DNA from 3 places in the Priestia veravalensis genome. Region 3 is predicted to be linked to each of the others. Evidence: riboswitches for the same ligand, from Rfam matches in the RefSeq annotation. Region 3 holds a riboswitch; each other region holds the start of a gene.
What was found. Region 3 has a riboswitch for S-adenosylmethionine ahead of AS180_RS21725 (YezD family protein). Riboswitches for the same ligand answer to the same signal wherever they lie in the genome.
Positions count from the first base shown of each region.

Region 1: it holds a riboswitch for S-adenosylmethionine, as region 3 does, so the genes downstream of both, mtnW (2,3-diketo-5-methylthiopentyl-1-phosphate enolase) here and AS180_RS21725 (YezD family protein) in region 3, are expected to answer to the same signal.
Region 2: it holds a riboswitch for S-adenosylmethionine, as region 3 does, so the genes downstream of both, AS180_RS08070 (MetQ/NlpA family ABC transporter substrate-binding protein) here and AS180_RS21725 (YezD family protein) in region 3, are expected to answer to the same signal.

Region 1 is NZ_KQ758674.1:10,851-14,130, reverse strand. Features, by position in the region: gene mtnW (2,3-diketo-5-methylthiopentyl-1-phosphate enolase) at 1-1,190, opposite strand, end outside; SAM riboswitch class I at 1,279-1,386, opposite strand; gene AS180_RS15815 (pyridoxal phosphate-dependent aminotransferase) at 1,483-2,679, opposite strand; gene AS180_RS15810 (carbon-nitrogen family hydrolase) at 2,787-3,280, shown strand, end outside.
Region 2 is NZ_KQ758640.1:29,992-33,271, forward strand. Features, by position in the region: gene AS180_RS23500 (DinB family protein) at 124-417, opposite strand; gene AS180_RS08065 (GNAT family N-acetyltransferase) at 536-1,000, shown strand; gene AS180_RS21595 (YjcZ family sporulation protein) at 1,086-1,205, shown strand; SAM riboswitch class I at 1,364-1,477, shown strand; gene AS180_RS08070 (MetQ/NlpA family ABC transporter substrate-binding protein) at 1,561-2,379, shown strand; gene AS180_RS08075 (methionine ABC transporter ATP-binding protein) at 2,392-3,280, shown strand, end outside.
Region 3 is NZ_KQ758660.1:28,666-31,945, forward strand. Features, by position in the region: gene AS180_RS13490 (alanine/glycine:cation symporter family protein) at 1-953, opposite strand, end outside; gene cdaS (sporulation-specific diadenylate cyclase CdaS) at 1,164-1,787, opposite strand; SAM riboswitch class I at 2,010-2,116, shown strand; gene AS180_RS21725 (YezD family protein) at 2,221-2,364, shown strand; gene AS180_RS13500 (phosphoadenylyl-sulfate reductase) at 2,460-3,170, shown strand; gene AS180_RS13505 (inorganic phosphate transporter) at 3,190-3,280, shown strand, end outside.

The sequences.
Region 1 (3,280 bases), on a different contig from region 3:
GCTTCGTCATTTGTATCTTCTAAAGGCTGTCCAGCAAGCGTAGCATCAACTGCTGCACGGAATGCTTTTCCTCCACCGACTGCTCCATCTGGGTGACCGTGTACGCCTCCGCCTGCGTTAATAATGCTATCCACACCGAAATCGGAAATAAGCTGCGGAACCATGCCTGGGTGGATACCTGCTGATGGAACCGGGAACGTTTGCTTATAGGTATGTAGCGGTCTTGTTACCTCGTACGTAATTCCAGCTGTATCTTCAAGCGGCATCGCGACGCTGCCGTACGGTGATGGGAATAGTGAAAAATCTGCTCCAACAAGACGAAGTAATTTTCCTAGCAAAAGAGAATTTGAGAATCCATGAAATTCAGATGGTGTTAACGCACCGCTTACTGCTGGGTGAGCCATGATTGGTAAGTTAATATCATCATCTTCACGAAGAGCTTGTAGCACATCTAGTCCATATGCAAACACGTTAAACAATAGAGCATCGGCTCCGAGCTCCGCTGCTTTTCTAGCTTTCTCTTTTAAATCAAATGTACGCCCCGTTAAATTTACGGCATATAGCGTACGATGACCCATTTCTTTATATACTTCATCAAGAACTTTTTTCCCTTCTGTAATACGCTTTTCGAACGGTGTCAGTTCGTTGTCAAATAGGATTTCGTCATCCTTTACAAGATCGACACCTCCAAGTGCTTGTGCCCGAAGCTGCTCCGTTAAATAATCCATATCACGCCCAATTACACCTTTAAAAATACTCATTACAAGAGGACGATCGTACACTTTTAGTTTCTCACGAATCCCTTCAATTCCAAAGCGTGGGCCAGGAAAAGCGGCTAATGCTTCTTGTGAAAACTCTAAATCTAATAATTTTACTTTTCCGTCTAATGATAGTTTTCCGAAAACAGTAACTAAAATAGCAGGTAAATCATTTGTATAATTAGAAAGCGGATAACCAATTTTCACAATCGCTTGCTTTGTCGTTTGCTCTAAATAATTGTTGACGCGATCGCAGTCTTCAAGTGGCGTAATGTCAACTACGCGCCCTTTGTGCTTTCTAAGTTGCTCCTGCTCAAGCTGAGGTAGATTTGTCCAAGAACCTACCGTTAAGCCTAGAGCAATGCCTTCTGCTTTTTTTTCAAAGTTTCCTTTTTCATCATGTAATAAATAACTTGCAACGATTTCACTCATTTGCTTCAAACTCCCTTGCTGTAAATTTCCCATCGTTACGAAATAAAAAAGCCTCTTCTTGTGAGAAAGAAGAGGCTTTTTTGCTCTCTTCTTATCTCTCAGCTACTGCTGCAAGATTTAGCACCGTGCTTAACAAAACGTTAAGTCGGTTGCCGGGCTTCACAGGGCTAGTCCCTCCACCTACTCTTAATAAGAAAATTGCTATTTATATTGTATAATCGATTTTCACGCTAATCGTATTCATCAAAAATATGTGTTTATGAATCAACAACTTCTTACATATTAAGCCAACTCAAAAAGAATTGTCAACGTATTTTTTGAATAAATTTAATTTAGCAATTCGATCAACCGCTTCTTTCAGTCGATCTTCATCGGTTAATAAACCTACGCGCACATAGCCTTCTCCGTATTCACCAAACCCAATTCCAGGAGCAACAACGACGTGTGCTTTTTCAAGTAACAAATCAGAGAATTCTTCTGATGTATAGCTTTTTGGAACCGGCAACCACGCAAAAAACGACCCTGGTGGGGCTTCAACGTCCCATCCGATTTCACGCAGTCCATGAATGAGAACCTGGCGACGAGATTCATAGCGTTCGACTAGTTCATCTACGCAGTTCTGTGACTCTAGTAAAGCAACCGCGGCTGCTTGCTGTATTCCGCTAAATACACTTACAAATAAGTGATCTTGTAAAAGATTAATCGCTTCAATAACGCTTTCGTTTCCAACAGCAAAACCGATGCGCCACCCCGCCATATTATACGTTTTGGATAGCGTATAAATTTCAATGCCCACTTCTTTGGCACCTGGAGTTTGCAGAAAACTAATGGGCTTTTGACCATCAAACCCAATTGCGCCGTACGCAAAGTCATGTACAATGCACGTATCGTACTGGCGAGCAAATTCAACCGTTTTTTCGAAAAATGATGCCGTAGCTACTGCGCCGGTCGGATTATTTGGGTAGTTTAAAAACATGAGCTTAGCTTTTTGCTTCACTTCTTCGCTTATTTCCTCGTAAACTGGTAAAAAATCATTCTCTTTTTTCAAGGGCATAGCTTCCATTTTCGCTCGTGCTAGCTCCACTCCTGACCAATAGTCTGGGTAACCTGGGTCGGGCACTAAAACTGTATCTCCAGGGTTAAGTAAACACTGAGGAATTTCTACTAACCCAGCTTTGCCTCCAAACAAAATAGCGACTTCTTTTTCGGGATTTAGCTGGACACCGTATTCTCTTTCGTAAAACGCTGCTGCCGCTTTTTTCAAAAAAGCTTGTCCGCGAAACGGTGAGTACTTGTGGTAGTTTGGATTTTCACTCGCGTCTTGAAGTGCCTTGACAATATGAGGGGGCGTTGGCTGATCTGGGTTTCCTTGCCCTAAATTAATCACATCATGTCCTTCTTTTATTACTTTTGCAACTTTGCTAACAAGGGATGCAAAAAATTGTTTCGGTAAACTCTTCAATAGTTCTGATTGTTCAAACTGCTTCATGTGAACACCTTCTCAAAAAATTCTTGAAATTCTAGTCACAAATAATATATTGTAATAGTCAACTTGTAAAGTCATTTTTATAAAATAAATCAGGATGGTGAAGTTTAATGAGCTTAAAAGTAGCGTGTTTGCAACTTGATCTTGCATTTGGAAACCCTAAAAAAAATTACGAGCATGCTGAAAAAAAAATGAAGGAAGCACTGTTTGAATCTCCAGATATTCTTATACTGCCAGAACTTTTTGATACGGCTTATGATTTACAGAACCTCGACGCTATCGCGGACTCAGAAGGTAAGCAAGCGACTAGCTTTTTCTCTGCTTTCGCCAAAACACACAGCGTGAACATCATCGCTGGATCAGTTGCTAAGAAAACAAAAAGCGGCGTTACGAATACAATGTATGTCTTTAATCGTGAAGGCCAGGAGGTCTCGCAATATAACAAGCTACACTTATTTAAGCTGATGAATGAGCACTTATTTCTACAACCAGGTGAAACCAAAAACATCTTTACGCTTGAAAACTCATTATGCGCAGGCGTTATTTGCTATGATATTCGCTTTCCAGAATGGATTCGCGTTCATACAAGCGCAGGTGCAGAACT
Region 2 (3,280 bases), on a different contig from region 3:
ATGGTAAAAGTTAAACAAGAACGTGCTGCCAACGTGATCAAACGAAATGCCAGCTTTATTAGTGAACCGCTTGGCTAGCTTCAAATCATAATGAGCGGGTATGAATTCTTTAATACGCTCAGTTTAAGTCATCAGCTCTTCTTTTAGTTGAATTAAGGTAGGAGGTGTTTCCTTCCATTGAGAAGGTTTTGTTTCAGCCGCGAATAATCGCTCATATGAGGCAGGCAATTGATTTTTCTTTCCAGCAAGCTCAAAAACAAGCTTTTCTTGAATATATGCAATGTGCCCTAAATTCCAAAAAATGTTGTTTGAAAAGCCATCGGGAGTTACTAACGATTCCTGTTCAGTTACGCTTGATAAAACTTTTAGCGTAATACTTCGAACGGTTTCTAAATGATGTAATAACAATAAATTCATAAATAATTCCTCCTTTAGACTTGTTTCTTTTCTAGTAATATCTTTTAATTATAACAGGGAAACAGTCAAATACGGTGTAGTTTGCTTAACGAAAATAGTAAGAAGAAAGGGCGATACCATGTCTAGTTTACGTTTTGAAAAAATATTGCAAGTAACAAAGAACCATATTGAGTTGTTAAAGGAAGCTGATCCATCAGAAGAGGTTATTTCAGGCTATATTGAGAGAGGAACATGCATTGCAGGAAGAGCAGATGGTGAGTTAGTGGGGCTTGTTGTACTGCTACCAACAAGGCCGAATACGGTGGAAATTGTCAATATTGTAGTAAAGAAAAACATGCGAAATCAAGGATACGGAAAGCAATTGGTGGAAGAAGCTTTAAAGCTTTCAAAGCACTATGGATATAAAAGCGTAGAAATTGCAACAGGTAATTCAAGTATTGAGCAGTTGGCGTTGTATCAAAAATGTGGATTTCGTATTACAGGAATTGAAATGGATCACTTTGTTCATAATTATGAAGAAGAAATCTATGAAAATGGTATTCAATGTCGTGATATGATTCGACTGCGACAAATATTGAGTTAAGGGTACATATTTTTAGAAAATGGGCGTTTAGACAAGCAAAAGGATGATGCGTGCATACACTGAGACAGAAAGGATGGTGTATGTTATGTGTTTTTACGGCGGTTATTGTGGAGGATACGGCTATAATAAAGGCGGCAGTGGGTTTGCCTTAATCTTAGTTCTGTTTATTCTTCTTGTTATTGTAGGATGCGTTTGTTGGAATTAATAAAGAAAAGAAGCATACAAAAGGAGACTTTTGTATGCTTCTTTTCTTTAAATTAAAACTAATCTAAAAAATTTTATAAAATAAAATTAAAAAAATATTGACACTATATACAAACTACCCGTAGAATAGCCATCATAACAAAGTGAATAAAAAAGCAACTCTTATCGAGAGTGGTGGAGGGACTGGCCCTATGAAACCCGGCAACCTATCAGCAATCGTGCTGTAACGGTGCTAAATCCTGCGGTGTATCTTTATACACTGAAAGATAAGAGAAGCGGATTGGTTAAAATCGCTTCTCTTTATCTGCAAGAGGCGTTTTTTTTATGGAAAAAAAGAAAAGGGAGCGATTGACATAATGAAAAAAACAACAAAAGTACTAGGTTTAACACTGGCGTCAGCACTACTAATTGTAACGGCTGCGTGCGGAAAAGAAGAAGCAAAGACTTTGAGCACAGAAAAAATTACAATCGGAGTAACTGGTGGTCCTCATCAACAAATTAACGAAGAAGTGAAGAAGTTAGCAGAAAAAGATGGATTAGAGATTACCATTAAAACGTTTAACGACTATAATACACCGAACACAGCGCTTGATGAACGTGATTTAGATTTAAATAATTATCAAACATTACCGTTTTTAGAACAACAGGTAAAAGATAAAGGCTATAAAATTGAGGATGCGTTTAAAACGGTTGCGTTTCCAATGGGTATTTATGCAGACGGCATTAAAGATATAAAAGAACTGAAAAAAGGTGACAAAATTGCTGTGCCAAATGATCCAAGTAATGAATATCGTGCGTTAAAGCTATTTGAAGCGGCTGGAGTTATTAAATTAAAAGAAGGCGTTGAAGAAAAAGCAACGAAAAAAGACGTAGCTGAAAATAAACTGGATCTTGAAATCGTTGAGCTAGAAGCTTCACAAATTCCATCTCAATTAGGTGAAGTAGCAGCTGCTGCAATTAACACAAACTTTGCGATGGGTGCAGGTTTAACAATTAATGATGATGCCATTTTCCATGAAGAAATTGAAAACAATCCATATCCAAACTACGTTGTTGTACGTACGGAAAATAAAGATGATGAAGTTGTAAAACAGCTAGAGAAATACTTCCATTCAGATGAAATTCGTCAATTTATTGAAGAAGAGTTTAACGGCTCAGTTGTCCCAGCATTTTAAGGAGTGGTGAACGTGATTGAATTAAAGCAGACTTCCAAAACATATGAAGTCAACGGCAAGAAAGTGGAGGCTGTGAAAGACGTGTCCTTGACTATTGAAAAAGGAGAGGTGTTCGGAGTAATTGGATATAGCGGTGCGGGGAAAAGTACGCTGATTCGCTGTGTTAATCTACTTGAAAAACCAACGTCTGGAGAAGTATTCATTAATGGTGTAAGCCTAACGACTCTTTCAAAGCAGGATTTTCAAAAGACACGCCGGAAAATCGGGATGATTTTCCAGGGGTATAATTTATTAAAAACAGCAACTGTATATGAAAACATTGCAATTCCTCTAAAACTAGAAGGCATTGATAAAGAAACCATTCAAAAGCGCGCAGAGAAGTATTTAGAAATTGTCGGGTTGTCTGATAAAGTTAATCACTACCCGTCTCAGCTATCTGGCGGTCAAAAGCAGCGTGTTGCCATTGCACGAGCGTTAGCGCATGAGCCTGAAATTTTATTAAGCGATGAGGCCACAAGTGCCTTAGATCCAGAAACAACGGAAGCTATCTTGGAGTTACTATTAAAAATTAACCGAGAATTAGGCTTAACAATTTTTCTAATTACGCACGAATTAAACGTTGTTCAACGTATTTGTGATCGCGTAGCAGTGATGGAAAATGGAAGAGTCGTAGAAGAAGGAAAAGTAGTGGATATATTTACTCATCCACAGCATCCAACAACTAAGCGTTTTATTGGTTCAGAATCTGCATTTAATCTTCCAGAAGCTTTAAAAACAGAATATCGTAAAACTGGTAAGCTTGTATCACTTTATTTTAAAGGAAGTGAAAAGTCCAATGAACCGGCGCTTGCGATGGTTTCACGCAAATTTGATGTATTACCAAGTATTTTAGCCGGTGGAA
Region 3 (3,280 bases):
GCAGTACAACTACAGATGATTAGCGTATCGTTAAAGACGGCCAGAGCTTGAATGAAACCTTGCTTAGCTGGGTGACTGACAGATGCCGCTGCGGCTGCGTTAGGTGCACTACCCATACCAGCTTCGTTGGAGAATAATCCGCGTTTGATACCATTCATGATGGCAGCACCGATGGCACCGGCAAATGCTTCTTCAAATCCAAAAGCGCTTTTTATAATTAATGCGATCATATGTGGAATTTCTGTAATATTAATAGCTAAAACAACTAATGCTAATCCAATATATACAACTGCCATTACTACTACAATTAACTCTGATGCTTTGGCTACTCGTTTAATACCACCAAAAATGAGAACACCTACAATGGCTGTAACAACAACACCAACAATGAAGCGATTAACGCCAAAAGCTTCTTCAAAAGCAAGTGAAATAGTATTAGCTTGTACAGAGTTAAATACTAATCCGAATGAGATTGTAATTAAGATGGAAAATAAAACACCCATCCAGCGTTTGTTTAAACCTTTTTCCATGTAGTAAGCAGGACCACCACGAAAACCGTCTTTGTCTTTTACTTTATATACTTGAGCAAGGGTGCTTTCAATAAAAGCTGATGCTGATCCAACTAAAGCAACAACCCACATCCAAAACACTGCTCCAGGGCCCCCAAGAGCAATTGCAGAAGCAACACCAGCAAGGTTCCCAGTACCTACACGAGCTGCTGTACTAATAGCAAAAGCTTGAAAGGAGGTAATTCCTTTTTTATCGCTTCCGTCTGTTTTAGCGCCTTCACCTAACAAGCGAACCATTTCTTTGAACTGACTAAACTGAACGAATTTTGTACGAATTGTAAAATATAATCCAACTAATAAAAGAAGCGCAATTAATATATAAGTCCATAAAAAATTATTGGCTTCATCCACAAAGCTGCTGAATAGAGTCGATATGGTTTCCATCCTAAAAGTTCTCTCCCTTAATTAACGATTAACCTTAGCTGTTCATAAAAAGAGTCATTTTAATGATGCTTTTTTAAAATGTGTAAGGTTTTCTGACATTAGTGATTATAGCGCGTTAGATGTATAAAAGGCAACCTGTAATAAGTTTTTTTTATCGTGTAATCTCTTTTTTTATAACTATAAGATATGATGTCAGACAGTTGTAGTCGCTTACAGGATGTTTTTGCTGGAATGGATTGGATATAAGCTACCTTCTAAAGCAAAAGATATTCGACCGCTTTCTTCTGATACAACTAAAATAAGTGCGTCGCACTGTTCAGACATACCAAGAGCTGCACGGTGGCGTGTTCCAAGCTTCTTTTGCAGTACTTTTGTGGACAGTGGTAAAACATTAGCAGCCGAAATAATTTGATTGTTTCTAATCACAATGGCACCATCATGTAATGGATTTCCAGGATAAAAAACTGTTTCAACGAGCGTAGACGTAACTGGAGCGTGAATAGGAATTCCTTTTTGAATTAAGTGCTCCACTGAGTCATTTCTCTCAATAACCATTAAAGCTCCATGATGTTTCTCAGATAAACTATGTATCGCGAGTGAAAGAGCTGCGTATTCGTGGGTGTAAGGAGACAAGTAATGTCTTAAATAATAGGATGCAGCTGTGGACTGTACGCTTTGAAATAATTTTCTTAAGTCTTCAAAATCACATAAAACACAGTGGTCACTGCTTTCTAGATGTTGCTGAATTTTGGTTGCTTCCGCTGCTATTTGACTTAAATGATTGTGTAAACTTTGTTTAATTACATCATCTAATTGAAAAGAGTGACTTTCCATCATTGAACATAGCTCCAATCTAAAATAATTATTATGTTTTAATGTGTACGAAAGACATAAATCTATACTATAACGGTGTGAATTAAGAGTGACGCCCAAAAAAATTGCTCATATAATGAAAAAATAATAGATATTTCTGTTAATTTAAAGTATAGTTTTCTTATCGGATAAATTATTTTTGCTGTTGACAAATATTCTAAATATGCTAAAATTTTTAAAAAATACTTATCCAGAGTGGTGGAGGGAACTGGCCCTTTGAAACCCAGCAACCTGCATGTTGTGCAAGGTGCTAACTCCAACAAAATGATTTTCATTTTGAAAGATAAGGTGAATTTGTTGCCTAATCAGTCTTTCAGATGTGGAAGACTTTTTATTTTTCATGAAAAAACAGAAGCCTGTTGAATATATTGTTAACAAATAAGGAGGGACTGTGATGGCACAAAACTCTGACTTAAATTCTGTTTTTGCAAGCGTAGAAAAAATGTTAAGCGACATGAAGTTTGGCTCAATCACGCTTGTGGTTCAAGATGGGAAAGTAGTTCAACTCGAGAAAAATGAAAAAATAAGAATTAAATAAATAGCTGACTAGACAAACTAGAGGCGGTTTTATCCTTCATTATGGGGGTAAAACCGTCTTTTTTGATTGGATAACAAAGTATTGGAGTGAAAATCATGAGTGTATATACGTATGAAAATTGGCCAAATCAATTTCCGACTTTTGATGAGCAAGATGAAACAAAGGGAGCTTTAAAGGCATTAGAGTGGGCATATAACCATTATGGTGATTCTCTTATTTACGCATCTAGCTTTGGAATTGAAGGAATTGTATTAATTGATTTAATTTCAAAAGTGAAAAAAGATGCTCACATTGTTTTTTTAGACACAGGTGTTCATTTTAAAGAGACGTACGAAGTCATTGAAGCAATTAAAGAGAGGTTTCCAGATTTACGTATCCAAATGAAAAAGCCTAACCTATCGCTAAAAGAGCAAGCTGAAAAGCATGGAGATGAACTTTGGAAAACTGAGCCTAACCTATGCTGTCAAATTCGCAAGATTATTCCTTTAAAAGAATCACTTGCTCCGTATGATGCTTGGATTTCAGGGTTAAGAAGAGAACAATCTGAATCAAGAAGTAAAACAGAGTTTTTTAATAAGGACGAGAAATTCAAAAAGATTAAAGTTTGCCCATTAATTCATTGGTCTTGGAAAGAAATTTGGCGATATGTATATAAGCATAACTTGCCGTATAACAAACTTCACGATCAAGGGTATCCAAGCATTGGATGTGAGCCCTGTACGCTACCTGCCTATAACATGGAAGATTTACGATCTGGAAGATGGGCAGGTACTAAGAAAGTGGAATGTGGCTTACATGAATCTTAAATGAAAGAGCTGAAAATTTATGCTTGTTTACATTGCTTTTGCAATCGCCCTCTTTTTTGCGATGAATATTGGCGCAAGTGGTGCAGCTGCTGCTATGGGAGTCTCTTACG